4 regions of the Mesorhizobium delmotii genome follow, and region 2 is predicted to be linked to each of the others. Evidence: riboswitches for the same ligand, from Rfam matches in the RefSeq annotation. Region 2 holds a riboswitch; each other region holds the start of a gene.
The links. A riboswitch is a leader RNA that binds a small molecule or an ion and turns the genes downstream of it on or off. The one in region 2 is predicted to bind thiamine pyrophosphate.
Positions count from the first base shown of each region.

Region 1: it holds a riboswitch for thiamine pyrophosphate, as region 2 does, so the genes downstream of both, thiC (phosphomethylpyrimidine synthase ThiC) here and BQ8482_RS13440 (YkoF family thiamine/hydroxymethylpyrimidine-binding protein) in region 2, are expected to answer to the same signal.
Region 3: it holds a riboswitch for thiamine pyrophosphate, as region 2 does, so the genes downstream of both, thiC (phosphomethylpyrimidine synthase ThiC) here and BQ8482_RS13440 (YkoF family thiamine/hydroxymethylpyrimidine-binding protein) in region 2, are expected to answer to the same signal.
Region 4: it holds a riboswitch for thiamine pyrophosphate, as region 2 does, so the genes downstream of both, thiB (thiamine ABC transporter substrate binding subunit) here and BQ8482_RS13440 (YkoF family thiamine/hydroxymethylpyrimidine-binding protein) in region 2, are expected to answer to the same signal.

Region 1 is NZ_FUIG01000019.1:72,922-81,222, forward strand. Features, by position in the region: gene BQ8482_RS11220 (8-amino-7-oxononanoate synthase) at 1-129, shown strand, start outside; gene bioD (dethiobiotin synthase) at 126-764, shown strand; gene BQ8482_RS11230 (adenosylmethionine--8-amino-7-oxononanoate transaminase) at 761-2,026, shown strand; gene BQ8482_RS11235 (beta-ketoacyl-ACP synthase III) at 2,023-3,006, shown strand; gene panD (aspartate 1-decarboxylase) at 3,072-3,524, shown strand; gene BQ8482_RS39145 (hypothetical protein) at 3,744-4,181, opposite strand; TPP riboswitch at 4,951-5,067, shown strand; gene thiC (phosphomethylpyrimidine synthase ThiC) at 5,169-6,998, shown strand; gene thiO (glycine oxidase ThiO) at 6,995-7,996, shown strand; gene thiS (sulfur carrier protein ThiS) at 7,965-8,162, shown strand; gene BQ8482_RS11270 (thiazole synthase) at 8,167-8,301, shown strand, end outside.
Region 2 is NZ_FUIG01000023.1:12,831-21,131, reverse strand. Features, by position in the region: gene BQ8482_RS13455 (alcohol dehydrogenase family protein) at 1-824, shown strand, start outside; gene BQ8482_RS13450 (MBL fold metallo-hydrolase) at 957-1,928, opposite strand; partial or broken gene BQ8482_RS13445 (zinc-binding dehydrogenase) at 2,040-2,335, shown strand; gene BQ8482_RS13440 (YkoF family thiamine/hydroxymethylpyrimidine-binding protein) at 2,345-2,953, opposite strand; TPP riboswitch at 2,944-3,056, opposite strand; gene BQ8482_RS13435 (aspartate aminotransferase family protein) at 3,484-4,860, opposite strand; gene BQ8482_RS40070 (hypothetical protein) at 5,005-5,130, shown strand; gene BQ8482_RS13430 (NAD(P)/FAD-dependent oxidoreductase) at 5,133-6,254, shown strand; gene BQ8482_RS13425 (hypothetical protein) at 6,343-6,567, shown strand; gene BQ8482_RS13420 (YybH family protein) at 6,682-7,041, shown strand; gene BQ8482_RS13415 (CBS domain-containing protein) at 7,225-7,662, opposite strand; gene BQ8482_RS13410 (hypothetical protein) at 7,918-8,301, shown strand, end outside.
Region 3 is NZ_FUIG01000029.1:109,073-113,635, reverse strand. Features, by position in the region: gene BQ8482_RS19310 (porin) at 865-2,025, shown strand; TPP riboswitch at 3,062-3,178, shown strand; partial or broken gene thiC (phosphomethylpyrimidine synthase ThiC) at 3,282-4,563, shown strand, end outside.
Region 4 is NZ_FUIG01000043.1:42,106-50,406, reverse strand. Features, by position in the region: gene BQ8482_RS25670 (RNA polymerase factor sigma-32) at 1-577, shown strand, start outside; gene BQ8482_RS25665 (M48 family metalloprotease) at 581-2,008, opposite strand; gene thiQ (thiamine ABC transporter ATP-binding protein) at 2,308-3,078, opposite strand; gene thiP (thiamine/thiamine pyrophosphate ABC transporter permease) at 3,078-4,697, opposite strand; gene thiB (thiamine ABC transporter substrate binding subunit) at 4,946-5,959, opposite strand; TPP riboswitch at 6,003-6,117, opposite strand; gene BQ8482_RS25640 (thiamine diphosphokinase) at 6,220-6,864, shown strand; gene BQ8482_RS25635 (ABC-F family ATP-binding cassette domain-containing protein) at 6,866-8,301, shown strand, end outside.

The DNA.
Region 1 (8,301 bases), on a different contig from region 2:
ATTCGTCCGCCGACCGTGCCCGAGGGCACGGCACGGCTGCGGATCTCGCTGACGCTCAATGTCGGCGAGGCCGATATCGTCGACATGATCGACGCGCTGGCCGAAGAATGGGAGCGCATCAAGGCATGAGCAGAACCTTCGTCGTCACGGGCACCGATACCGGCATCGGCAAGACAGTTGTCGCGGCCGGTCTCGCCGGACTGCTGGGCGGCGCCTACTGGAAACCCGTGCAGTCGGGACTTGACGGCGAAACCGACAGCCAGGCGGTCGCCCGCCTCGGCGGAGTGCCGCCCGAGCGGATCCTGCCGGAAGCCTGGCGCCTGTTGAAACCGCTGTCGCCGCATCGTGCCGCCGAACTTGAAGGCGTAACGATCGACCCCGACCGCCTCGTCCTGCCCGCGGTCGAATGTCCCTTAATCGTAGAGGGTGCCGGCGGCCTGATGGTGCCGCTCACCCGCAAGACCCTGTTCATCGACGTCTTCGCCCGCTGGCAGGCGCCGGTGGTGCTTTGCGCGCGCACCTCCCTCGGCACGATCAACCACACGCTGCTGTCGATCGAGGCGCTGCGCCGCCGTGACATCCCGTTGCTCGGCGTGGCCTTTATCGGCGAGGCAATGCCTGACACGGAGTGCACGATCGCGGGGATGGGCGACGTGCGCGTGCTCGGCCGCCTCCCCTTGCTCGACCCGCTGACGCCGATGACGCTGGGGTGGGCCATGACAACCTATTTCAACATGGCGGCGTTCGATGAGGTCCGCGCATGAACCGCTCGGCTGTCTGGCATCCCTTTACCCAGCACGCGGTCGAGCCGGCGATCCCTGAAATCGTGCTGACGGAAGGCGCCTATCTGCACAAGGCCGACGGCGCGCGTATCCTGGACGCGATTTCCTCCTGGTGGGTGGTCACCCACGGGCACCGCCATCCCCGCATCATGAAGGCGATAGAGACGACCGCGTCGGCGCTTGACCAGATCATCTTCGCAGGTTTCACGCACGAGCCGGCGGAACGCCTGGCCAGGGCGCTTGTCAGCCTCGCTCCCTTCGGACTCGACTGGGTGTTTTATTCCGACAGCGGCTCGACCTGCGTTGAAGTCGCACTGAAGATGGCGCTCGGCTATTTCCGCAACCTCGGGGCACCGCGTTCGCGCATCGTCGTCATGGAGCACAGCTATCATGGCGACACCATCGGCACGATGAGCGTCGGCGCCCGCGGTGTGTTCAACGCCGCCTACGAGCCTTTGCTGTTCGAGGTCGACACCATTCCCTTTCCGGCCGCCGGGCGCGAGCAGGGCACACTGGATCGATTCGAAGCGGTGAGCCGCGACCGGCGCGCCGCCGCCCTGATCGTCGAGCCGCTGGTGCTCGGCGCCGGCGGCATGCTGATGTATCCGGCCTGGGTTCTGGCCGAATTGAAGAGGATCGCCGAGGCCTCCGGCACGCTGCTGATCGCCGACGAGGTGATGACCGGCTGGGGACGCACCGGAACGATGTTCGCCTGCGAGCAGGCGTCCATTTCTCCCGACATCCTGTGCACCTCGAAGGGCCTGACCGGTGGCGCGATCCCACTGGCCGCAACGCTTGCCACCGAAGCCATCTTTCAGGCCCACTATTCGACGGACCGGAGGAAGACCTTCTTTCACTCGAGTTCCTATACCGCCAATCCGATTGCCTGCGCGGCAGCACTTGCCAATGTCGAGATCTGGCGTGACGAGCCGGTGGCCGAACGGATCGCGGCCTTGAGCGCGATGCAGGCCGCTGGGCTTCGACGCTTTCGCGACAATCCCAACTTCACAGACAGCCGGGCGACCGGCACGATAGCGGCGCTCGATCTGCGCGCCGGCTCAGCCGGCTATCTGGCCGAGATCGGGCCGAAGCTGCGCGCTTTTTTCCTCGAGCGCGGCCTGCTTGTGCGTCCGCTCGGCAATGTCCTCTATCTTCTCCCGCCCTATTGCATAACCGGCGATGAGCTCGACCGGCTCCATGACGCAATCGAGGAAGCCGGCGAACGCTTCGGTTCGAGGCCATGAGCAGATCGTCGCGCATTCTCGGGTTTGGCCATCATGCGCCTGGGCGCAAAGTGGAGAACCCGGAAATCGAAAACAATCTCGGGCTCGAACCCGGCTGGATCGAGCGGCGAACGGGAATTCGCTCGCGCTTCTGGGCAACGGACGAAGATACGCTGTCGGGCCTTGCCTCCTCTGCCGGCGACATGGCGTTGGCGAATGCCGGCATCGAGCGCAGCGACATCGGGCTGCTGTTGCTCGCCACTTCGACGCCCGATCACCTCCTGCCGCCCAGTGCGCCGCTGGTCGCATACCGGCTGGGACTGAGCCGCGCCGGCGCTGTCGATCTGACCGGCGCCTGCGCTGGCTTCATCTATGCGCTGATGTTCGCCGACGGGTTCACCCGCCTGCACGGAAAAGCGAGCCTTGTCATAGCCGCCAACATCCTCAGCCGCCGCATCAATCCAGCCGAGCGCGCAAGCTCGGTCCTTTTTGCCGATGCCGCCGGTGCCCTGGTGATTGGTCCGTGCGAGGACGCCTATCAGGGCATTCTCGGTGCATCAGTCGATTCGGACGGTTCGCGCTACGGACTGATCCAGATTCCCGCCGGCGGAAGCAACGTCCCGTTCCAAAGTGGCCTGGATCTCGGGCAAACCCGCATGACGATGACCGATGGCCGCGAAGTATTCAGCAAGGCTGTGGAGATGATGACCGCCTGCTCGCAGGACGCGCTCACTGCTGCCCGAATGCAGCCGCAGGATATCGGTCGGTTCGTGCCACATCAGGCCAATGCGCGCATTTTCGACGCGGTCGGGCGAAGCCTCGGCATTGCCGATCGCTCAATCGTCAAGACAATCGCCGACTACGGCAACTCTTCCGCCGCGACGATCCCGCTCTCCCTGTCGCTCGCCCACCAATCGGAGCCGTTTCGGCCGGGCGAAAAGATCCTTCTGGCGGCAGCGGGTGCCGGTCTCAGCGGCGGCGCCCTCGTCGTCGGAGTTTAACCGAATAATTGGCCGCTCCTAGGGGCGGCATGATTAGTCACGCATGATCGATAGGAAACGGACCAATGCGAAAAATAGTCGCCGGCAAGCTGCACGGCATCTACGTCACCGAAGCGAACCTCAATTACCATGGTTCGATAACGCTCGACCCTGACCACTGTGAAGAAGCAGGAATCCTGCCCATGGAATTCGTGGAGATATGGAACAAGAATTCCGGTGCGCGGATTTCGACCTATGTCATCCTCGGCGAGCGCGGCTCACGATGCTGTATTCTAAACGGAGCAGCCGCCCGCACTTGCCAGCCCGACGACCAGATCATTGTCTGCAACTCCATTTATCTGGACGAAGCGCATATCACCTCTCTGAAGCCGCGGATCGTTACGTTCGACCAGGATAACCACATACTCGACCGCCTGAGCTACTCCGTCGATCTTGACGCCGATGGCCGTTACAGTTTCTCCATTCTTGACGAGGCGAATGAGGCTTTGGCCATTCCTGCCCTGGTCTCCGGGGCGTGACTTGCGCCGTATATGTGAGAGCCTCTCCGCCTCGTTGCAACTCGCCCAGCGCCGAAGAGAGGACCTCACGGAGCTGCTGACACTCCAGCTTCGAAAGGAGGAGGCCCGCCGCGCCTTCCGGGAACGTGGGCTTTCGTGAGATGGCGCAATGTCCCGCGTCTCCATGGTGCGCCAACAGCGGCGTGGCTCTAATGTGAATTTGCGTGTTTGACCCCTGTCTCAGGTTACTTGCCGTGGCGGCTTGCAAATTCTTGCTGCTTTTTCCAGCGCCGCGGCCGGGTCCTTGACGACCTGGCTTTTCATGATCTTTGCCGCCGTGTCGATGAGGCAGGTCACATAGTCGTCTTCCGCATCGGCAGCGGTGCCAACCATCATCGTAAATATGGCCAGCCGAACGGCCGCAAATAGCGTTGAAATGGCCCTTCGGCGATGTGTTTCTCCCGCCGGCGCCAAAGGCTCACCAGCCATCCAACGTCTTCCCAAATCCGGTGGCCTGCCAGCAAGGCCGAGCCTGGCTCGTTGGCCTTCGGCGAAATTCTCGGCGGGAGACTGTGTCTTGAACCGATGAACTGTCAGTTTGCCGTCCTCAACAATATGAACGACCCATCCGCCACCGGCGCGTTTGACGCGCACGTCGTTTGGTTCGCCAGCCACCATTGCTGCCCCTCATTTTCGTCGCCCTGGACCGAGACTGGAAGTCGTTCCCCGCACAGCGAAAAACACGAGACCTTACGTAGCGTCAAGCGCGGATTTTCTGATAGCTGACGCTTTATGGATTGGGCGGGGACAGCGATTTCGGCCCGGAACCTCCGAGCCCGCTTCATCTTGCATTCGGATCGATTTAGATGCGTGAATTTTGCATGTTAATGCCGCCTTATTATCCGCAGCCAATGTGAGTGGGAACGCGTATTCAGTTCGAGTAGCTCTGCAAAAGCCCGCCGCTCTTGCCCTCAAGAGTGGCGGGTTTTTCGGCTGTGAAATGCTGGCGCGACCGGTGCGGATGCTGCCTCGCGAACGCGACCTTCCCGACGAAACCATTTCTGAAGCGCTACGATCAATTCCGGCAACAGGTCGATGCCTTCATCGACATGCCCGAGCGGTTGATCGATCTGCTCTTCCGTTTCCCTCACCAGTATTGTGGCCAACCTGTCGACACGCCCGCGAAAAGGAATTCGCCGCGCTGACCAGGCAGGGCGGATCGAGGCGATCTCCTCGCAAACCTTTGGTGCCGATTGGAGGCGTGATCATCATAAGGATTGATCTTTAGTCCGACGGTTTGGCAGGTCCCGTTGATCCGTCGCCAGGTCTCCGGAGCGTGATTTGTCGCCGACACATGTGCGAGCGTTTTCCTCGGGTTTGTTCGACCGCCGATCACCGCCACTGGCCGAAGGCGCTTGACAAAGCAGTGCCGGCTCGTTCAATTCCAAGCATTCACCAGGGGAGTCCCGGCAAGGGGCTGAGATACTGCTGGCTTTCGCGGCGCAGTGACCCGTTGAACCTGATCCAGTTCATACTGGCGTAGGGACGGTGCAAGCGCTTTGCGGGAGTTTACGCCCGAAAACCTGTAAGCAGGCAGACCAAAGCGTCTTTTCATCCTTCCGGCACAGAACTGGGTCTCCAATGCATGAGCAAAGGAGCCTCACGATGAATGCCCTCACCCCCGCCGTGTCGACGGGACCACTGCCCGCCTCGCGGAAAATCCACAAACCCGGCTCGATCCATCCGCAGATCAGGGTGCCGATGCGGGAAATCGCCGTTTATCCGACGGCCGGCGAACCGGCGGTTACCGTCTATGATCCGTCCGGCCCCTATACCGATCCGACGGTTGAAACGAACATCGAGAACGGCCTTGCCCGGATTCGGCACGGATGGATCAAGGCGCGCGGCGATGTCGAATTCCAGGAAGGCCGCGGTGTGAGGCCGGAGGACAACGGGTTCGCATCAGGCGAACGGCTGACGCCGGAATTTCCCATCCGCAATCGACCACTCAAGGCCAAAGCGGGCAAGGCGGTGACCCAGCTCGCCTATGCTCGCGCCGGCATCATCACACCCGAAATGGAATTCGTCGCCATCCGCGAGAATCTCGGCCGCGGGATCCTGCGCGGCAGCGTGCTGCGCGACGGCGAAGCCTTCGGCGCCGCGATCCCCGACTTCGTCACGCCGGAATTCGTACGCGACGAGATTGCACGCGGGCGGGCCATCATTCCCGCCAACATCAACCACCCCGAGAGCGAGCCGATGATCATCGGCCGCAATTTCCTGGTGAAGATCAACGCCAATATCGGCAACTCCGCCGTCACCTCGTCGATGGCCGAAGAGGTTGAAAAAATGGTCTGGGCGATCCGCTGGGGCGCCGACACCGTCATGGACCTTTCGACTGGCCGCAACATCCACAACATCCGCGAATGGATTCTACGCAATTCGCCGGTGCCGATCGGCACCGTGCCGCTCTACCAGGCGCTCGAAAAGGTCGGAGGCGTCGCCGAGGACCTGACCTGGGAAATCTACCGCGACACGCTGATCGAACAGGCCGAGCAGGGTGTCGACTATTTCACGATCCATGCCGGCGTGCGGCTGCACTACATCCCGCTGACGGTTGACCGGGTCACCGGCATCGTGTCGCGCGGCGGCTCCATCATGGCCAAGTGGTGCCTGCATCATCACCGCGAGAGCTTCCTCTACGAGTATTTCGAGGAAATCTGCGACATTGCCAGAGCCTACGACGTGTCCTTCTCGCTAGGCGACGGCCTTCGTCCCGGCTCGATCGCCGACGCTAACGACGCGGCGCAATTCGCCGAACTAGAAACGCTCGGCGAGCTGACCAAGATCGCCTGGGCCAAGGACTGCCAGGTCATGATCGAGGGGCCCGGCCACGTGCCGATGCACAAGATCAAGGAGAACATGGACAAGCAGCTCGCCGTCTGCGGCGAGGCGCCGTTCTACACGCTTGGGCCGCTGACCACCGACATCGCACCCGGCTACGACCACATCACCTCAGGCATCGGCGCGGCGATGATCGGCTGGTACGGCACGGCGATGCTCTGCTATGTCACGCCCAAGGAGCATCTCGGTCTCCCCGACCGCAACGACGTCAAGACGGGCGTCATCACCTACAAGATAGCCGCGCACGCCGCCGACCTCGCCAAGGGACATCCGGCTGCGAAGGTGAGGGATGATGCCCTTTCCCGCGCGCGATTCGAGTTCCGCTGGGAAGACCAGTTCAACCTGTCGCTCGACCCCGAAACCGCGCGGTCCTTCCACGACCAGACCTTGCCCAAGGAGGCGCACAAGCTGGCGCATTTTTGCTCGATGTGCGGGCCGAAATTCTGCTCGATGCGCATCTCCCACGACATTCGGGCCGAGGCACAGAAAGAGGGCATGGCGGCGATGGCCGCGAAGTACCGCGAGGGCGGCAATCTTTACATGCCGGTGGACGGCGAACCGCCCATGCCGAAGATGCCGGAGCCGTCATGAGGCTGCTGGTCAAAGGGGCCGGCGTCGCCGGCCTCACCGCCGCCTTCGAACTCGCCGCCCGCGGTGCTGCGGTAACCATTGCCGAGACCCGGCATGGCCTTGGCGGCAACGCATCATGGATGGCCGGCGGCATGCTGGCGCCCTGGTGCGAGCGCGAAAGCGCCGAGCAGCCGGTGCTGGATCTCGGACGCGATGCCGCCGACTGGTGGGATGCGGTCCTGCCGGATCATGTCACGCGGGCCGGAACGCTCGTTTTGGCAATGCCGCGGGATGCGGGCGAACTCGACCGGTTTGCAAGCCGCACGTCGGGTTATCGGCGGGTCGACGAAGACGAAATCGCGCTCCTGGAACCCGATCTCGCCGGCCGCTTCCGTCGCGGGCTGTTCTTCCCGGGCGAAGCCCATCTCGACCCACGCCGTGCAATGGCGGCGCTGCATGAAAAACTCGCCGGAAGCGGCGTCGAGTTCCGCTTCGGAGTGGACGCCCGGCACGTGACGGGATTCGACCGCGAGATCGACTGCATGGGAATGGCGTACGGCGATGAAAGGCTTCGCGGCGTTCGCGGCGAGATGCTGATCCTGCGTACACCGGACATCTCGCTGTCGCGCCCGGTCAGGCTGCTGCACCCGCGTTTGCCGCTCTATCTGGCGCCGCGCGCCGACCACCATTTCATGGCGGGTGCAACGATGGTCGAGAGCCTGTCCACGGAGCCGGTCACGGCACGGGCGATGATGGAACTTCTGAACGCCGCCTATTCGGTTCATCCCGCCTTCGGCGAGGCCGCGATCGTTGAGACGGGGGTCGGCATTCGCCCGGCATTTTCCGACAACCTGCCGCGCGTCGAAGCGCATGGCAGGACCGTCGCGATCAACGGGCTCTACCGCCACGGTTTCCTTCTGGCCCCCGCCATGGCGCGCCGGGCGGCCGACCTTGTTTTCGATTCTGACAAACCGGTGGAACTTGCTGATGAAACTGACGGTCAACGGCAAAGCGCATGAGATCACCGCCGCCACCCTGGCGGAGCTTCTCGCGGCGCTTGACTACGAAGGCAACTGGCTTGCAACGGCCGTGAACAGCGACCTTGTGCACGCGACTGAGCGGGCGCTGTTCCAGCTGAAGGACGGCGACCGGATCGAAATTCTCTCACCCATGCAAGGAGGTTAGTAACGTGATCGAGCTTTACGGAACCAAGCTTCCGTCGCGCCTGCTTCTCGGCACCGCACAGTACCCCTCGCCCGCCATTCTTGCCGATGCGGTCAAGGCATCCTGCGCGTCCGCGGTGACCGTCTCATTGCGCCGCGAA
Region 2 (8,301 bases):
TCGTTGCCGTCGGCGATGGTGTTTCTTCGGCCCGCATCGGCGAGCGGGTGATGGTCGATTTCTCGATCTACAACCGCGACGATGATTCACTCGCCGACATCGACTATATGGGCCACGGCCGCGACGGCGGCTATGCCGAATACCAGGCCGTGCCGGCCGAAAATGCCCATGTCGTCGCTACCGACCTGACTGACGTCGAACTCGCCACTTTCTGCTGCGCTTACCTTACCGGCGAACAGATGCTGGAACGCGCCGCATTGATGGCCGGCGAGCGCGTGCTGGTCACCGGCGCGTCGGGCGGCGTCGGCTCCGGCATCGTGCAATTGGCGCGGGCGCGCGGCGCGATCCCCTATGCCGTCGTCGGCAAGGGCAAGGAACAGGCCGTGCTCGACATCGGCGCCGAGGCGGTGATCACCCGTGGCGTCGCCGATCTGCCTGCTGCCGTGAACGACGCGACCGACGGCCAACCGATCGACGTGGTCGCCGACCTCGTCGGCGGTGCGATTTTCAATGACCTCTTGCGCATCCTTCGGCCCGAAGGCCGCTACACCACCGCCGGCGCGATTGCCGGCCCGGTCGTGCAGCTCGATCTGCGCACCATGTACCTGAAACATTTGCAGCTGCACGGGTCGAGCCAGGGCACGCGTGCGGACTTTCGCCGTATCGTCCGCTACATCGAGGACAAGAAGATCCGGCCGCTGGTCGGCGGGGTCTACAAGCTCTCCGATTTCCACCGCGCCCAGGCGGATTTCATCGCCAAGGATTTTGTCGGCAAGTTAGTTGTCGTGCCTGATGCTGTCTCGGATCTCGCAGCAACCCGTTGACAGCCAAGATTATCGCTCTCGCTTAGTTCTGCGATCGACATGATGGGCCAAAAGCTGGCTCAGACGCCGACCGGTTCGTCCGCTACGGGCAGCCGTCGTCGTCTAGTTGGCACGGGTAGTGTGGCAGGAATATTACCCCTCGGCTGCGAATACGTAGCTGTTGCCATCCTTGGACAGCGTGCCGACGTTCGGCATCAACCAGTGAGTACCCGAAATGGTGAGCTTGTCGGCGACCGCGCGATCGAAGATCTTCTTTCGCGTTTCGACGGCCATTTGCGGATCCTGGTCGATAGCAAGCTGCCACTCGGGATTTGTTGAAATGTGGGGCGCAAGATTGACCACGTCAGCGCTGATCAGGAACTGTTTGCCGCCCGAGGTCACCAGATGCGCGACCATTCCCGGGCTATGACCAGGCGCCTGAACGGCGTGCACGCCGGGCAGGAGTTCTGGTTCACCCTCAAAAGTCCTGACGTTTTTCCACGTCGCCACGGTAGCCTGAATGCGCCGGGCGAGGCCCTTGCGCGTCGGTCCGAGATCGATCGACTCGACCCCCGGGCGCGTCCACCATTTCAATTCCGCGGCGGGCACCACGATGTCGGCATCCGGGAAGACCTGCGCATTGCTCTCATTGTTCATGAGGCCATAAATGTGGTCGCCGTGGAGATGGGGGATCAGGATCGTCTTGACTGCCTTGGGGTCAAGGCCCGCCGCGGCCATGCTCTCGAATAGCCGGCCGTTCCCTTCACCATAAATCGGATGACCGCCCGTGCCCGAGTCGATCAGGACCACTTGATCGCGCAGCTTGAGCGCCATGACGATAAACCGCAGGGGCGCCTGATTGTCGGGAAAACCGGCACCACGCAACGCCGCCTTGACCTGTTCGACGCTGACATTCCTGACCATACCCTCCCGCAGCGGAACGTCACGCATGCCATCAATCAGAGAGAAGACTTCAATGTCGCCAACCTTGTATTTTCGGAAAGGTTGGGCGACGGCCTGTTGAGCGCAGGCCGCGTCGACAAACGTGATCGGCTTGTCGAGTCCAAATGCAGCATGAGCACCGGCTGCGCCAAGTGTCAGGTCGCGACCCGAGATATCGAACATCCTTCCCCGCTGACTGAATGATCGAGCATATCAACGGCGGTCGGCACTGCACAAGGTCGGCTGGGGTCGTGAGCCGCAAGTTAAACTGAGACACCACCCGACCGCGCGAACCTTCGCCCCGAAGGCCGCTACACGGCGGCCGGCGCGATTGCCGGCCCGGTCGTGCAGCTCGATCTGCGCACATGTGTCCCAAGCAGTTGCAGCTGCACGGGTCCAGCCAGGGCACGCGACACGATTTCCGCCGTATCGTCCGCTACATCGAGGAGAAGAAGATCCGGCCGCCGGTCGGCGGTGTCTACAAGCTCTCCGATTTCCACCGCGCCCAGGCGGATTTCATCGCCAAGGACTTTGTCGGCAAGCTGGTAGTCGTTCCGGATGCCGTTTCGGATTTCGCTGCAACCCGTTGACAACCAACACTAACAAGGGCTCGGGCTGTTCGCCGACACGGTAAAGTCGAGCGCGACATGGCCTTGCGGCGCGCCGAAGCGAAGGAAGGCTTCCGATAGCGTCGCGAACACCGGTCCGGCATCGCCTCTAAGCTTGGTGCAGAAATTCTTCGACCTGTCGAAGACGCCCGAAGTCTTGAGAAAGTCGATGCAGCCGTAGATCTCGTCCATGTGGTGGCCCTCGCCGAGCGGATAGAGCGAGAACTGCGCGGCGACCTCTTGTCCGAGCTTTTTCGCGCTGTCGACATGCGCCCGCGCCGCGCCGATGCGCTCGGCCAGGGACAGTTCGTGACTGCTGCCGGAAATCGGTGTGCAGATCGGATCGTCAGGCTCGCCAGGGCAGCCGCGCGACACCGTTGCCGATAATACGCAATGCACGCCACTTGCCGCCGCCGATGCGAACAGGTCGCGCATGGCCGGGAAAAGCTGTTCCGGCGGGCCGACGATCAGCGTCGAGATGTCGTCGGTCTCGATGCGGAAATTCGGCCGATAGGAATCCATCGCCGAAATCGCTTTGAGGATGACGCCGACGAAATCGTCGCACATCGGATACAGGGAAATCTGTGCACCTGAAAACATGGTCGCCTCGCTCCGCTGGCATTACCCAGATCAGCTTGAGGGACCGAAGGCTTGGCACCTTCCATCTCAGCCCCGGCAGTACGGAGCGCCCCTGTCGATGGGAGCGACGTAGCACCTGCGCGAAGGATGTTCAAGTATGGTCCAGGCAGTCGCTTCGGACCAATTGCCGATCGTGGCGCCGCCGGCGAAGCTGCCGATCTCCCCCTGCGGGGAGATGCCCGGCAGGGCCGAAGGGTGCTGTCCCTCGAACCTCTCAAGACCTGGGTTCCTCGCTCCCGCGAAGCGGGGGAGAGGTGGCCGCGAAGCGGCCGGAGAGGGGGCTTTCGTAGGGCGCGGTTCCCCCTCTCCGTCTCGGCTTCGCCGAGCCACCTCTCCCCCACTCTGGTGGGGGCGAGGAACCCAAGCTGGAATGAAGCCGCGATCCCCTCTGCCCTGCCGGACATCTTTCTCGCAAGGGGGGGAGATTGAATGTCGCTTCGGCTTTCGCCAATCACCAGCGCCCATTCAGCCTCTTTGTTTCGCTGCCCTGTTCAGCTCGGTGATCCGACCTGGCCGGCGGCGGCTTCAAGCGATCTTTCGAACGCGTCGATCATCTCATCGACCTGTGGCTCGGTGATGATCAGCGGCGGGCAGAAAGCCAGCGCGTCGCCCATGTTGCGGGATATCACGCCGTTCTGCTGCATGAAACCGTTGACGAGCCCGCCCAGCGCGCCGGCCGTCTCCCACGGCGTCTTGTTCGCCTTGTCGCCGACCAGTTCGACCGCCGCGATCAGGCCGACGCCGCGCACCTCGCCGACAAGCGGGTGCGACGCGAGGCTGCGCAGCCGCTTCTGCATATGCGCGCCGACCCTGCACGCATTGCCGACAAGGTCGCGCTCCTCGATCAGCTTCAGGTTCTCGAACGCGACCGCCGCCGCGACGGGGTGGCCGCCGCCGGTGAAGCCGTGGCCGAAGGTGCCGATGCGATTGCTTTCGTCGGCAATCGGCTCGAACATTTTTTCGTTGATCAGCAGGGCCGAGATCGGCAGATAGGACGAAGAAATCTGCTTCGACAGCACCATGATGTCAGGCCTGATGCCGAAGGTCTGCGAACCGAACATCTCGCCGGTTCGACCAAAGCCGCAGATCACCTCGTCGGCGACCAGCAGGATGTCGTATTTCGACAGCACCGCCTGGATCTTCTCCCAGTAGCCGGCCGGCGGCACGATGACGCCGCCGGCGCCCATGATCGGCTCGCCGAAGAAGGCAGCGATGGTTTCCGGTCCTTCGGCCAGGATCAGCTTTTCCAAATCGTCGGCAAGCCGGCTCGAAAACTGCTCTTCGCTTTCATTTGGCAACCCATCGCGCCAATGGTGCGGCGTCGCCGTATGCAGCACATTGGCAATCGGCAGGTCGAAGGAAGTGTGGTTGTTGGGCAGGCCGGTCAGGCTTGCAGCGGCAATGGTGACGCCGTGATAGCCACGATTGCGGCTGATGATCTTCTTGCGTGCGGGCTGGCCGATCGCATTCGACCGGTACCAGATCATCTTCATGGCCGTATCGTTGGCCTCGGAGCCGGAATTGGTGAAATACGCCTTGCTCATCGGCACTGGCGCCATCTGCACCAGCTTCTCGGCGAGATCGATCAGCGGCGAATGCGATTTGGAGCCGAAGTCGTGATAGTAAGGCAGCTTGGACATCTGGCGCACCGCCGCATCGACCAGCCGCTTTTCCGAAAAGCCGACCGCGACGCTCCAAAGCCCGGCCATCGCCTCGATATAGCGGTTGCCGGCGAGATCCTCGACATAGATGCCGTCGCCCTTCTCGATGACGAGTGGCCCTGCTTCCTCATGCTTGCGGGCATCGGTGTAGCCGTGCAAGTGGTAGCTGATGTCGCGGGCTTCGGGAGAATTCGGTCGAGCGTCCATGATAGCTCCTGTCCTGCATGCCGGGACGTGCGCCCTGCCGCCGTTCGGCGCGCGCATCGGCCTCTGGATTAATGCTGTTTGGTGCATCCGTTTCTTGTAAGGGTGTCAAGCCATTTCGGAAGGGCTGGCGGATGGACGGAAGACATGCAGAATTTCAGCTTCGAGGCTGCGGAACGCGAGAACCTGCGCCAAGCCGGCGGTGCGCGTCGCCAAGACTTGATCCCCGAACGGGTCACCAGCAGGCACAACAACAAGGCTGAGGTGGCCTGATCGTGGACCATGTCGACTGCATCGTCGCCGGCGCCGGCGTCATTGGCCTTGCGATCGCGCGAGAGATGGCGCGGCGTGGCATGGATACCCTGATCCTCGAGGCCGAGAACGCCATCGGCACCGGGACCAGTTCGCGCAATTCTGAGGTCATCCATGCCGGCATCTACTATCCGGCCGAATCGCTGAAGGCCCGGCTCTGCGTGCCAGGCCGGGAAAAGCTCTACCGTTATTGCCAAGAGCGGGCGGTGCCGCATGCGCGCTGCGGCAAGCTCATCGTCGCCACGGATGCCGAACAGGAGCCGGTGCTCGCTTCCATCCTGGCCAACGCCTCTGCTTGCGGCGCGGGCGATTTGGCGCCCTTGACTGCAGCAGAGGCGCGCAGGCTGGAGCCCAAGCTGCGGTGCACGGCCGCCCTTTTGTCTCCGGCCACCGGCATCATCGACAGCCATGCCCTGATGCTTGCGCTGCTGGGCGACGCCGAGGAGCACGGGGCGGCGCTCAGCCTCAACACCCGCATCGTCTGCGGCCGCATCGAGGGCGGGCGCATCGCGCTCGACACGGTCGACAGCACAAGCGGCGAGCGCTTTGAAATCGCCACCACGCGCTTCATCAACGCCGCCGGGCTTGGCGCCACAGCACTTGCCGGCGCGCTTGACGGGCTCGACCCGCAATTCGTGCCAGATCTTCGCTATGCCAAGGGCAATTATTTTTCGGTCGCCGGCCGGGCGCCATTCTCGCGGCTGGTCTATCCCGTGCCCGAACCCGGCGGGCTCGGCGTCCATCTGACGCTCGACCTCGACGGCGTCGCCCGCTTCGGGCCTGACGTCGAATGGACGGATCAACTCGACTATCGCGTCGATCCAACGCGTGGCGAGCGCTTCTACGACGAGATCCGCAAATACTGGCCGGACCTGGCCGATGGCAGTCTGCAGCCGGCCTATAGCGGCATCCGGCCGAAGCTCTCCGGTCCCGGCGAAGCCAATGCCGACTTTGTCATCCAGGATGCGGCGGTGCATGGCGTGGAGGGCCTGGCCAATCTGTTCGGCATCGAGAGCCCCGGCCTGACCTCAAGCCTGGCGATCGCCGACCATGTCGCGCAGCGCCTCGCGCCGAAGGCGAGCTAGCCGAGGGCGACCCGCGCGAGCGCGCCCGTAAGCCATCCGTAAGCCGGGGTCGCGGAACCTGGGTCCGACGATCACCGGGACCATCGATATGAAGAACCGTTTCGAAGCCATGCCTAACCCAAGCTGCCGGTTCGAGATCTGGGACAATGAGACTGGCGAGCCCGTGGTCCATCACGATCGGCTGCTCACCTTCGCCTCGGCGAAGTCGGCGGCAAGGATCGCCGACTTCCTCAACGGCAGCAGCAGCCATCGGCGCCGCGCCGGCGCCGCCGAATGGCGCGTTGCGGCCCGCGATGTCGGCTGGGGAGGATGATCGTCAGGCTGCTCCACCTGGCGATCGGCATGGCGGAGCTTCGGCGGCTCGTCTTCCAACGAAACTTGGCGCAGGATCGAACGCTTTGGTACCGAGCGTCGGAGGAGTCTCGCCATGACCGATGAACCAAGCCGTGAACCGGCGCGTGATCCCCAGGATCTGGAGCGCCTGCTGATCTCCCGGCAGTGGGCGGGAGACATCGACGGCATGGCCGCGCTTTTTGAGCCGCATGCCGTCGTCGACAGCGGTGAAGGCCGACTGACGCGTGGCCGCGAAGCGATCCGGGCACTCTTCGCCGACATCACCGCAACGGGCCGAAAATTTGCTGCCGGAACTCAGGCACCGGCAGTTATCAGCGGAGACTTGGCGCTCACGTCAACCCGTCTTCCCGATGGCACAGTAACCGCCGAGGTCGCCCGCCGCCAAGGCGACGGGACATGGCTGTGGGTCATCGATCGATTCTCCGTTGCGTAGCGTCGGCCCGGATGACCCCGGAAATCGATTTTCGCTGGGAATCATGCGCAGAACCAAGTGCTCGCGCGTCCGGGCGTGCGGCCCTGTAGCGCAAAGGAGTGACTCCAGTACGGTTGTGGATTCGAAGTTCCTGAACGCCGATGCCGTCGATCGAGCAGGAACCTCAAATCTGGTTATGATGCATCAGTGCGCCGTCTGCGAATGGTCACCGCCCGGCTGCGAAATGCCGCCCAGCGCTTCGCCGGCCCAGGCGGGCTCGCCATTCGTGGCGAGGTCGCCGAGCGAGACAATGCCAACCAACCGCCGGTCGCGGCTGATCACCGGCATTCGCCGCAGTTTGAGATCGCGCATATTCTGAAGGACATCGCCGACTTCCTGGTCATCAAAGCAGCACTGTACCTCCGCGCTCATCACATCCCTGATCTTGGTGTCGGGACCTCTGCCCTCCGCGATCCCACGGACGGCAATGTCGCGGTCCGTGATCATGCCGACCAGCCGCTCATTCTCACCCACGGGCAGAACACCGGCGTCAAGATCGGCCATGGCTCGTGCGGCATCCCGCAAGGACTGGTCCGGACTGGCGACCTGAACTTTCCGTGTCATGCACTCGCTGATTCTCATGGCTTTCTCCTCGAGCTGCAGCGCCCCGCCGATCTGTGATGAAGGTGTGATCAAGGAGAATGAACGCCTGTCGGAATCGTTCCATGTTTCGACCACGCCCGACGGGATACGCTCCACCATGGCCATATCCGTGACAGACGGGAACCATAATCCGGCACGATGGTTGTGTGATCACCGAGTGATCCTCCCCGAGCAAAACGGAAAACGGAAGGAACGATCATGCGCATGTTGACGACAATTGCCGCCCTTTCGGGATTGGCCCTGGCGCAGCCGATCCACGCGCAATCCACCGACCCGCAGCTTCCCCAAATCGCACCCCCGGCTCCGGAAGCCCTGCCCGATCCAAGCTTGCCTAACCAAACGCCTGACCAGGCCCTGCCTGACCAAGCCCTGCCGGATCAAGGTTTCACCGACCAGAATTTTACTGGCATTGCGATTGTCGCCCTCGAGGATTTGCCGCCGGAACTCAAGACACAAGCCGAGGCCGTGATCACCCAGACCAGCGTTGAAGATCTGCTTACCCTGCAGAGCTCGATCGATGCGTCGCCGCAGGCAGCAACGGCGCTGGCGGCGAGCGGACTGGATTCCTCGCAGGTTGTTGCCGCCAACATCGATGGCGACGGCATGCTGACGCTGATC
Region 3 (4,563 bases), on a different contig from region 2:
CCATAAACCGTGATCTGTCGAGAGTTGGCCTGTTTGACCGAATCGAACAAGGCGGTGGCGCTGAAACCCAACCACGCCAATCTCGTGAGCATGCATCCATGCGATCCGCAAAGGGCGCCAGGTGAGTCGCACAGGGATGTGAACGATTGCGCCGCTGCAAAACGGAACGGGCCATGCTTGGCACGATCCAGATGGCGGCGCTCCCGCCTGGCGTCCGAGCGGCGGCGCCGCATGCTGTCTCGACCCGAGCTTCACAGCAAACAGATGCTGTCGGTATCGAACGAAAGTGTCAGATATCGGACATACGAACCGTGTCCCAAACCTCTGCTTAGTGCTCAGCCTGACCCCCAAAAAGCAAAAAAGAAGGGGAGCGCGACGAAGTTGCGCCGGCCAATTTAAGTGTCAGCGCGGAGCTACCTCTTCAGGATGGCACGTCGCTTGCTGCTCCGCATCGAACGCCGACGGCCAACCCACACAACGGAGATGGATATTGGTTCAGAAGTGCTGAATCCCTGATGTAACTGAAAGAGTTTGACTGACAGTTGTGTGGAAGCGCAGCAAGGCAATAGGCGTTTTGCCTTTTCTTTAAGCCTGACGCTGGTCGAATCTCACCTCCTTCGGACAGTTGATGACCAACCACAGTTGTTTTTCAATAAGTCATGCAGTTGAAGAAGTGAGATTAAGCAAAATTACAAGTATCACTCGGCTTACTCTTAAAGTACACCGGAACTCCTCTAGTCAACTAAGTATCGCGCATTCCTTAGGCACGAAGGAGGAGCGCGATGCACATGTTTTTTCTCCTCGGATAGGCCACGGGTTCGCTCTTTGACGCTTCCGACTTTAACCTTTGAATCGAGATCCAGAATGAACGTAAGCAGCCTTCTTCTCGGCTCAGTTGCGGCCCTGATCTCCGTTTCCGTCGCTCGCGCGGCGGACGAAGTCTCCGCGCCGGGCCCGACCGAATACGTCAAGGTCTGCGACGTCTACGGTTCGGGCTACTTCCATATCCCCGACACGGAGACCTGCGTGCGCATCGGCGGCTACATCCGTTACGACGTCGGCCTCGGGGATGTCCGATCGTATGACGGGACAAGAACCTCCGATGTGAGAACTGGCGAGGCTCAGGGCACCTGGCGAAACAACACGCGTTTCACGTTCAAAACTTGGACGCGCCAAGAGACCGAACTCGGCGCACTGAAGACCTATACTGAAACCCGCGTGAACTTCGGCAACCGCAACGCTCATCCGGGTCCGGACAGTCCTCACAACTATAGCTTCAACAGCGGCGTCAAGCTGACTTCCGCCTGGATCCAGCTTGGTGGCCTCCGAGTTGGTAAGGACGAGTCGGCCTTCGACACGTTTACAGGCTACGCCGGGAACGTCCTCAATAACATACTCGTTCCGTACAGCGACTTCGATACCAACGTGGCTCAGTATTACTTCGATGCCGATAATGGCTTTTCGGCTCTGGTTTCACTTGAACAAGGGTCGGGTGTAGTCGGTACTATCGACAGTCATGTTCCGCACGTCGTCTTCGGCGTGAAACAGACGCAGGGCTGGGGCGCGATCACTGGCGTAATCGCTCGTGACAGCGACTACGAAGCTTTGGCCGGCAAGGTCCGAGTCGATGTCAATGTCACAGATGACCTGTCGCTATTTGGAATGTTTGGCTACGGCTCCATTGGCAATCTCAGCGATGACCCAACTAACGCAGTCGCCGCTCACGGTCGCGGCTTCTACAAAATTTGGAGCGGCAATTGGGCTTTGTGGGCCGGCGCCACTTACACGTTCGACGAGAAAACTTCGTTCAACCTTCAGGTCTCGGGTGATCAGCTCAGGAACTCTGGTCTGGCTGCAAACGTCGCCTATATGGTCGTTCCAGGTTTCACAGTCACAGCCGAAGTCGACTATGCCCACTACGGCAACTTCGGCGTCGGCACGCTCGACCGTTCCGGCGTGAACTGGACTCACCTCGGCAAAAAGAACAGCCTCGGCGGCATACTCCGATTCCAAAGCTCATTTTAGCGGAATCGAAGCTGCATCTCGGGTGGGCTGTAAAGCGGACCCAATCCCGCAAACGCTTGAGGACATTGCAAGCAAGCGTGCCAGGCTGAAACCTCGCCCTCAGGCGGACGATGTTTTTCGCCGAGCCGAACCGTGCGCCGGCTTTCGGTCGAACCGCCTCAGGAGCCTCTCGGTGAAGATCCGGCGCTGGCCTTATGAATTCGCGCATCGAAACCGCCTGCGTGGAGCCGGATTTCGACAACCCGCGCCCCTGCGACGGCAGATCGGTCAACTGGCGCATTAGTGACTGTGGGAAGCGGCGGGCCGGCGGCCGCAACTCGGACAGCACGAGTCCATCGCCTTCGGCCCGGCCACAGCCACTGTCGGCCTGCGGGAGAAGTTGGACAATCGAAGGCTCGGGTGAAATCAGCGGGCGGAAGGCATGGAGCACAGGCAAATCACGGCGTCGACCGCGATTCCGACTCTTGGAACGTATTCGCACCAACAGTGAATACCGGAACCTGCACCAATGTGCGGAAGAATCCTGTTCGTCGAACTATGGGTGGCGCCACTAGCGAGCTTTGTCAGCTCGTTCAGCTATAGCATCAGGCCGTTGTTGATAGTTGCCGACACTAGCCGCCATGTCGCCAACCGCGCATGCAGTGCTGTTCATGGATCTCGCTGGATGGCACACAAGGGCAAATCGCGACGTGCCGGAGAACCCATGCCGTTTCCTGCCGTCGCGATGCCCCCGAACTAAAACCGGTGAAAAACCTCGGGCAAATACCTGCGCTCCAACTTGCTCTCAAACTGGCCTTCGAACCTACGAGCCCATCATCAACGCGGCGTGCGAGGCTTGGCAGAACTCATCCCAAGTCCAGAAAGCATCACGTCAATCGCAATGACGTGTGGGTGCAAGTCGTCGGTAATCATCCACGACCCCCGGTGTAAGCCATTTGGTATGGCATCCACAAACGGATGCTGCCAACTAGGCGATTGCTGCTTTCGGCCGGACCCGAATGCGCTTGACAAAACGGAGCCGGCCCGTTCAACCTGAGGCATTCACCAGGGGAGTCCCGGCAAGGGGCTGAGATACTGCTGGCTTTCGCGGCGCAGTGACCCGTTGAACCTGATCCAGTTCATACTGGCGTAGGGACGGTGCAAGCGCTTTGCGGGAGTTTACGCCCGAGGTCCTGTTTCGGCAGGTCAACAGAAGCGTCTTTTCATCCTTCCGGCACAGAACTGGGTCTCCAATGCATGAGCAAAGGAGCCTCAAGATGAATGCCCTCACCCCGGCGGTCTCGACGGGACCACTGCCCGCCTCGCGGAAAATCCACAACCCCGGCGTCCTCCACCCGCAAATCAGGGTGCCGATGCGCGAAATCTCCGTCCATCCGACTGCCGGCGAACCGCCTGTCACCGTTTACGATCCGTCCGGCCCCTATACGGACCCGACTGTCGAAACCAGCATCGAAAAAGGCCTCGCCAGGTTTCGCCATGAATGGGTTACGGCACGCGGCGACGTCGAATTTCACGATGGCCGCAGTGTCAGGCCGGAGGACAACGGCTTCGCGTCAGGTGAGCGCCTGACGCCGGAGTTTCCCGTGCGCCACCGGCCGCTAAAGGCAAAAACGGGCAAAGCGGTGACGCAGCTTGCCTATGCGCGCGCCGGGATCATCACCCCCGAAATGGAGTTCGTCGCCATTCGCGAGAATCTCGGCCGCGAGAGCTTACGCGGCGGGATACAGCGCGACGGCGAGTCTTTCGGCGCGGCGATCCCGGACTTCGTCACGCCGGAATTCGTGCGCGACGAGGTGGCGCGCGGGCGGGCTATCATTCCAGCCAACATCAACCATCCGGAGAGCGAGCCGATGATCATCGGCCGCAATTTCCTGGTCAAGATCAATGCCAATATCGGCAATTCAGCCGTCACCTCGTCGATGGCCGAAGAGGTCGAAAAAATGGTCTGGGCGATCCGCTGGGGGGCCGACACCGTCATGGACCTGTCGACCGGTCGCAACATCCACAACATCCGCGAATGGATCGTCCGCAATTCGCCGGTGCCGATCGGAACCGTGCCGCTCTACCAGGCGCTTGAGAAGGTCGGAGGGATCGCCGAGGACCTGACCTGGGAAATCTACCGCGATACGCTGATCGAACAGGCCGAACAGGGCGTCGACTATTTCACCATCCATGCCGGTGTGCGGCTGCACTACATCCCGCTGACGGTCGACCGGGTCACCGGCATCGTGTCGCGCGGCGGTTCCATCATGGCCAAGTGGTGCCTGCATCATCACCACGAAAGCTTCCTCTACGAGCATTTTGAGGAAATCTGCGACATCTGCCGCGCTTACGATGTGTCCTTCTCGCTCGGCGACGGCCTTCGTCCCGGCTCGATCGCCGACGCCAACGACGCAGCGCAGTTCGCCGAACTGGAAACACTCGGCGAGTTGACAAAGATCGCCTGGGCCAAGGATTGCCAGGTCATGATCGAGGGGCCGGGCCATGTTCCCATGCACAAGATCAAGGAGAACATGGATAGGCAGCTCGAAGTCTGCG
Region 4 (8,301 bases), on a different contig from region 2:
GACATGGTGGATTCGCGCCTCGATGCAGGACTATATCCTGCGCAACTGGTCGATCGTGCGTGGCGGCACCAGTTCGGCGCAAAAGGCGTTGTTCTTCAATTTGCGGCGCCTGCGCGCCCGCTTGGCGAACGGTGCCGAGCCGATCTCGAATACCTCGCTCTATCGCGAGGTGTCGGTCGCGCTCGGCGTCTCCGAGGCTGACGTGGCGATGATGGACTCCCGCCTTTCGGCACCGGATAGCTCGCTCAACCAGCCACTCGCCGACGATGCGGGCGCCACCGAGCGAATGGATTTCCTGGTTTCGGACGATCCTTTGCCGGACGAGGTCGTGGGCGACACGATCGATGTCGAACGCCGCTCTGTCTGGCTGAAAACGGCGCTTGGCGCGCTCAATGCCCGCGAGCTCAGGATCATCGAGGAGCGCCGGCTGAGCGACGAGGGCGCGACGCTCGAAGCCCTCGGTGAGGCGCTCGGCATCTCCAAGGAACGCGTCCGCCAGATCGAGGCACGCGCCATGGAAAAGCTCAAGGTGGCGCTGGTGAAGCAAAACCCCGAGTTTCTGGCGACCGCCGCCTGACTCTTATTTGTCGGTGATGATCTTGACCTTGTCGCCGGCCGAAACGGCTGCGCCGGGCGACATCGCATTTAGCACCCTGAACAGGTCGAGCTTGCGGTCGACGCCGACCATCTGCGCGGCCAGCGAACCCATGGTCTGTCCGGGCCGCACCGTGACAACGCGGATATGCAGCGGCTTCAGCGCCGCTTTCTCGGCCGCGCTCAAGATACGGAAGGAGCCGCTGACCGAGCGCGCCACGGCACCCAGCGAGGCGCTGGCCGAAGGGGCAGCCGTCAGCAGCCGGTAGACCTGGCCACCGGCGCGGATCACCGCGATGTCGAACTGCCAGCCCTCGGCACTGGCATGCGCCGTCGCCGCGTCGTTGCCATTGATCGTTTCCTGGCGCACGCTGCTTTCGTCGAGACCGGCCACCCAGCCGCTGCGGATGTAGTCGGTCAGCGAGCGGCTCTTGTCGATCGAAACGCCGTCGAAGCGAATCGCTATGTCGCCTGGCCCGGTTGCCGTCACCGCCGCGGCCGAGTTGTCGATGATGAAGCCGTCGGGCACCGAGAACGACACGCCGAGCCCTGGATGCAGGAAGGTTTCGCCACGCACATAGCCCTCCTCCGGCGTGTCGCCGTAGAGCAGGCCGTCTATGCCGGCGAGGAAGGCGTCGCGGTCGCGCGTGCCGACGCCGGGCGCGCCGAACTGGCGGGCATGACGCTGCGCCAGATCGATGCGCTGCGGCGTGTTGGGATGCGTCGCCAGGAAGTCGAGGCTGGCGTCGGTGGCGCCGCTGATCGAGCGGAAATCGGTGTAGGCTGACATCGACTGCAGGAAGCGGCCGGCGGCAAAGGGATCGAAGCCCGCCTCGCCGATCGACTTGATGCCGATGCCATCGGCCTCAAGCTCCTGATTGCGCGAGAACTGGGCAAGCCGCAGCTTGCCGCGGATCAGTGCCGCCTTGGCGGTCGGGCTGTCGCCGAGCACGTCGGAGACGACCTTGGTTGCAAACCCCTCCTCAGCCTCGAGCTGTTGGCGCTGCAAGCCGTGGTTTGCAGTGACGTGGCCCATCTCATGCGCGATGACCGCGGCGAGCTCGGCCGAATCGTTGGCCAGCGCCAACAGGCCGCGCGTGATGTAGAGATAGCCGCCCGGCAGCGCGAAAGCATTGACGTTGGGCGAATTGAGGATGGTGATGCGGTAGGTCTGGCTCGGGTTGGCCGACACCACGGTCAGGCTGCCGACGACCTTGGCGACCATGCGCTCGAGCTTGGGATCGGAATACTCGCCGCCATAGGTGGCGAGTATGCGCGGATGCTGCGCCTTCGCCATTTCGGCGAGCTTGCTGTTGGCGGCGACATTGTCGACCGTGATCGGTTTGCTGGAAGGTTGGAAGCCGGATTCCTGAACGTCCGGAGGCGTGAACATCTGGCAGCTTGCCAGCGCCATGGCAAAGCCGGCCAGCGCGAGGAAGCGCGCCAGCGGTTTCCTTCTCACTCTGTCGGTGCCGGTCGGCAGAACAGCTTCCTTTCGGGTCTCAGCACATGGCCCCGAAAATCGGGCATCGATTTTCAGAAAGGATCATGCGCACAATCAACTGCCACAGCGTCCTTCGCGGCCATGAGCACGCATGGCACACCGTAGTGGCAAATCACAACCTATGCCGGACCAGTATCGGAGGACCTAGTCACACTACTTTGACCATGGCAAGCAAGCACCACATCGCCTGAAGCCGGTTTGGCCGTAAATTATGTCCGCTTCCGGGCAACATCTCGTGATCCCGCGCCAAACGGACCTGCACCGATATAGCGCCGGAAGGCTTCCGGTCCAGCCTTGGTAAAAAAATCGGCGACAGTCCCGGTTGCGGCAACCGTGCCATTGTCCAGGAACACCATATCCTGGCCGATACGGTGGGCGTCCTCCGGCTGATGCGTGACGAACAGCACCGTCATGCGCCGCTCCGCATGGACGCCGGCTACCAGATCGAGCATGTCGTCGCGCAAGGCCGGTCCGAGCGAGGCGAACGGTTCGTCGAGCAAGAGCACCGGCCGGTCGCGCACCAGGACGCGGGCGAGCGCGACGCGCTGCCGCTCGCCACCGGAGAGTTCGTGCGGCAGGCGCTGTTGCTTGCCGGCAAGGCCGACGCGCTTGAGCGCCGCGGCGATTGCAGTGTGGTCGCCCTCGGTCAGCCTGAGCGACGGCGAGCGGCCAAGGCCGACATTTCGTTCGACCGAAAGATGGGCAAAGAGATTGTTTTCCTGGAACACCATCGACACTGGCCGCGCCGACGGCGGTTTGGTGCCGACATCGGCGCCGCCGATCAGCACGCGGCCCGATTGCGGCGTCTCGAAGCCGGCCACCAGATTGAGCAGCGTCGATTTTCCCGAACCGCTCGGCCCCATGATGGCTGTGATCTTCGAGGCGGCGAACTCGACATCGAATAAAAACGGCGCTTCACGATAGCTGAACGAGACCTTTTCCAGCCGCACAGCCGTACCGCTTTCCGCGCTGTTGAGCATCATGATTTTTCTCCCTGCCCCAGCCAGTCAGCGGCCAAGACAAGCGCAAGACAAACCAGGCCGAGCAGCAACGCCAGACCTGCCGCGTCCATCGTGCGGTAGCTGCCCATGCGCGCCAGCAAGAGGTAAGGCAGTGTCTGCAGGGAGTCGCTGCCGAACAGGGCAATGACGCCGAGATCGCCGAGCGACAAAGCCATGGCGAACGCGAAACCGGTGGCGAGCGGCGGCCGCAGCGACGGCCAGTCGACCAGCCGGAACCGGTTCCAGCCCGAAATGCCAAGCAGCAAACAGAGCCGTTCGTGGCGTTCGCTCGCCGCATCATAGCCGGGGCGAATGGCGCGGATGGCAAACGGCATCGCCATTACCGCATTGACGGTGACGACCATGACAGGGGCGATGGCAAAGACGTCGCTGACAGTACGCAGGAGCAGGAACCAGCCGGCGCCGATGACGATGGGCGGCACGACGAGGACGAAGCCGGCGCCGGTATCGGTGGCGTATTCGAGCAGCGTCCTGGCGCCGACGCGACGCCTCAAGGCCAGCGCCCGTCGTGCCATGACGAGCGACAGCGACAGCGCCACTGAAAGCAGCGCCGCCAGCAGGGCGAGCACGGCGCTGGTCAGCGTCGCCTGCCGCACCGCGATCTCGCCCGCCAGCCGGCCGAGATCGGCGCCAAGGCCTGACGTCACCATGGCAGCCATCGGCCCGGCGACGAACAGCAATGCGAGAACGATCAATGCTGTGTTCAGCACGGTCTCGGCCGTGCCGGCCGAAAGATAGCGGCGCGGTGCCACCGGCAGATTGGCGTCGCCGACAGTGTTGGCGCCAAGCCGCATCAATGCCAGCACAACGACGAAGGTCAGCGCGATCTGCAGCAGTGTCAGCGTCACCGCGCGGGCAGGATCGAAATCGAAACGCAGTGCCTGGTAGATGGCGACCTCCAATGTCGTCGCACGCGGCCCGCCGCCCAGCGTGAGCACGATGGTAAAGGATGTGATGCAGAGCATGAAGACAAGCCCAGCGACGCCCGGCAACGCCGCGCGCAGCGTCGGCCATTCGATCAGCCGGAAGGCGGGTCTGGCGCCCATGCCGAGCTGGCTCGCCAGCCGCCACTGGTCGGCCGGCACTGTCGTCAGCGCTTCAAGGAACAGCCGCGTGGCCAGCGGCAGATTGAAGAAGACATGGGCGACGAGGATGCCGGACAGGCCGTATATGCCCGGCCAGCCCTGACCGCCAATCGCGGTGAGCACGCCGGCGAAATAGCCGGCACGGCCATAGAGAGCCAGAATGCCGAGTGCGGCGACGATGGCCGGCAGCGCAAGCGGCACGGCGAAGAGCTGCAGGATCAGGCCGCGACCAAAGAAGCGCGGATGCCGCGACAACGCCCGCGCAACGAACAGCGCCGGCACGACGGAAAGCAGTGTCGACAGCAAAGCCTGCCACAGCGTGAAACGGGCGACGCGGAAGAGGTAGGAATCGAAGGCCGACATGGCGCCGGACGGGTCGCGGGCGCCTTCGACGATGAGCCCGGCGAACGCTCCGCCGATCAGCAGCGCAACAGCGGCAAGCGCGATGGTGCCGGCAGTGACGCGGGGATCGGCAGGATATCCGGTATGCATGCCGCCCTGCCTAGTTCAACGATCGTCGAAGCAGAAAATATGGCTGAGGTCGAGTTCCCGCCCACCCCCCTCTGTCCTGCCGGACATCTCCCCCTCAAGTGGGGAGATTGGCAGCTTCACCCTCGCCTCAATCTTTCGACTGTAGCGATTGGCGAAAGCGGAAGTGACATCCGATCTCCCCCCTGGAGGGGGAGATGTCCGGCAGGACAGAGGGGGGCGCCGTAGAGTAATCATCTTTCAATCACAAGCTACTTGCTCATCACCGACAGCCATTCGTCGACCCAGGCCTTGCGATTGGCGGCGACCTCTTCGGGGCTGAAAAGCAAAGTCTTGGTCGGCTTGACGAGCTTGTCGAAAGCCGGATTGAGCGGTTTGTCGGTCTTGCCGGCAGGGAACATCCAGTTGGTCTCGGGGATGACATCCTGGAATTTCGGTCCGGTCATGAAAGTCAGGAACTGTTTCGCCAACGGGTTCTTCGCGCCTGACGTGGTGATGCCGGCAACCTCGATCTGCAGATACTCGCCCTCCTCGAAGGACGCCGCCTGATAGCGTTCGGTGTTTTCGGCGACCATGTGATAGGCCGGCGAGGTGGTATAGGACAGCACCATCGGCGCCTCGCCCTTGGTGAACAGGCCATAGGCCTCGCTCCAGCCCGGCGTCACGGTGAGCACCTTTGCCCTAAGCTTTGCCCAGGCTTCCGGCGCCTTGTCGCCATAAACCGACCTCACCCACAACAACAAGCCGAGACCGGGCGTCGAGGTGCGCGGATCCTGGATGACGATCTTCTCATCGGCATTGCCCTCGACCAATTCCTTCAGGCTCTTCGGCGGCGTCTTCAGCTTTTCGGTGTCGTAGACGACGGCGAAATAGCCATAGTCGAACGGCACGAAAATATCGTCGCTCCAGCCGCCCGGCACATTGACGTCGATGACGGCACCATGCGGCGAAAACAGGCCGGTGGCCTTGGCTTCCGCAGTCAGGTTGGTGTCGAGGCCGAGCACGATGTCGGCCTTGGTCGCGGCCCCTTCCAGCTTGACGCGGTTGAGCAGGGCGACGCCGTCGGCGACCGCGACGAATTCGAGAGTACAGCCGCATTCGGCCTCGAAGGCCTTCTTCACCGCGCGGCCTGGACCCCAGTCGGCGGTGAAGCTCTCATAGGTATAGACGGTGAGTTTTTCCTGCGCGGATGCCGGCCCGATGCCGGCGGGAACGGTCGCCGCAAGCAGCACTGCCGAAACTAGAGTGTATAAAAACGTACGCATCGGCGCCTCCTTCGTTCGCGTTGAAAGGAATTGAGGCGTCGGGCTGTCCGAAACGTCTAATCCCTCCGCCGGTACAAACCGGATCAGGTTCAGCGGGTTGGCATGGTCGCCTCTCAGCTGGTTCGCGAAGATCGCGTCCAGCACCCCGTTAGAGCGTTTCGACACATAGGCCCGGCCTAGTTGCGGCGCAAGCGGAAGTTTGCCGGGCATCTGGAACGCGGCCTTCCGTTTCGCAAGCAGGGCTGGTAAGGGCCACGCATATGAGCAAATTCACCATCCTGCTTGCCGGCGATCTAATCCGCACGCCGCTGCTCGACCGTCAGGTCGAAGGCTCCCGTGTCATCGCCGCCGACGCCGGCATGAGCCATGCCCGGACGCTGAACCTGACGCCGGAACTCTGGGTCGGCGACTTCGATTCGGTGCCGGCGGACTTGCCGGACGAGCTGGCCGCCGTGGCCCGCCAGGTGTTTCCGGCAGAAAAGGACAAGACCGACGGCGAACTGGCTATCGCCGCCGCGCTCGAACGCGGCGCGACCAGTCTCGTGCTCGCCGGCGCGTTCGGCGGCAAGCGCACCGACCACGCCTTCCTGCACCTGGCGCTCAGTGTCCGACTGGCCGAGGCAGGGACGGAGGTGCTTTTGACCAGCGGCGCACAGGAAGGCACCCCCTTGCTTCGCGGAAAGGCCGGCTTCGACTACGCCGATGGCACGCTGTTTTCGATTCTCGGCTTTTCCGACCTTACCGGCCTGACCGTGACCGGCGCCAAATGGCCGCTGAACCATATCGAGATGGCGTTCGGTTCGTCGCTGACCATTTCCAACGAGGTCAAGGGCCGGCTGGAAATCGCGCTGAGCAGTGGCCGCGCGCTGTTGCTCGCCCACCCATTCCCCTTACCTGGAAGCTGACATGGCGCCGCCACTTCTCAATCTCGACGGCATAAAACTGACCTTCGGTGGCACGCCGCTGCTCGACGGGGCGGAACTGACGGCGTCGGCGGGCGACAAGATCGCTTTGGTCGGCCGCAACGGCTCGGGCAAGTCGACGTTGCTCAAGATCGCTGCGGGATTGATAGAGCCGCAGGACGGCGAGGTGTTCCGCCAGCCCTCGGCGACAGTGCGCTACCTGCCGCAAATGCCCGACTTGGATGGTTTCGCCAGCGTCCGCGCCTATGTCGAGGCGGGGCTCGGACCCGCCGACGATCCCTACCGCGCCACCTATCTGATGGAGCATCTCGGCCTGTCCGGCGACGAGCGGCCGAGCGATCTCTCCGGCGGCGAGGCGCGCCGTGCCGCCCTTGCCCGCGTCATGGCGCCGGAGCCCGACATTCTCCTCCTCGATGAGCCGACCAACCATCTCGACCTGTCGGTCATCGAATGGCTGGAGGAGGAGCTTGCCCGCACCTCTTCGGCGCTGATCGTCATCTCGCACGACCGCCGCTTCCTCGAGCGCGTGTCGCGCGCCACCGTCTGGCTCGATCGCGGCCAGACCCGCAGGCTGGACAAGGGCTTTGGCCATTTCGAGGAATGGCGCGACACCGTTCTGGAAGAAGAAGAGCGCGAGCAGCACAAGCTTGGCCGCCAGATCGTGCGCGAGGAGCACTGGCTGCGCTATGGCGTGACTGCAAGGCGCAAGCGCAACATGCGCCGGCTCGGCGAACTGCAGACCATGCGCCAGCGCTTTCGTGGCCATCGCGGCGCCGAGGGTGCGGCGACCATGGTGGCCAGCGACGCCGCCGAATCCGGCAAGCTGGTGATCGAGGCCAAGACCATCGAGAAGAGCTTTGGCGACCTTACTGTGGTCAAGGGCTTCTCGACCCGCATCCAGCGCGGCGACCGCGTCGGCCTGGTCGGCCCGAACGGTGCCGGCAAGACGACACTGCTGAAGATGCTGACCGGCGAATTGAAGCCGGACTCAGGCACGGTGCGGCTCGGCACCAATCTGGAGATCGCCACGCTCGACCAGAAACGCGAGGCGGTCGATCCGCAAGAGACACTGGCGCAATACCTTACCGACGGGCGCGGCGAGAACCTCGTCATCAATGGCGAGCAGCGCCACGTCGTCTCCTACATGAAGGATTTCCTGTTCAAACCGGAACAGGCGCGCACGCCGGTGCGCGAGCTTTCGGGCGGCGAGCGGGCGCGGCTGCTGCTCGCCCGCGTGCTGGCGCGGCCGGCGAACCTGCTGGTGCTCGATGAGCCGACCAACGACCTCGACATGGAGACGCTGGAATTGCTGCAGGAACTGGTCGCCGGTTTTGCCGGTACGGTGATCCTCGTCAGCCACGACCGCGATTTCCTCGACCGCACCTTGACCAGCCTGGTCGCGCCGGACGGCGGTGGCCG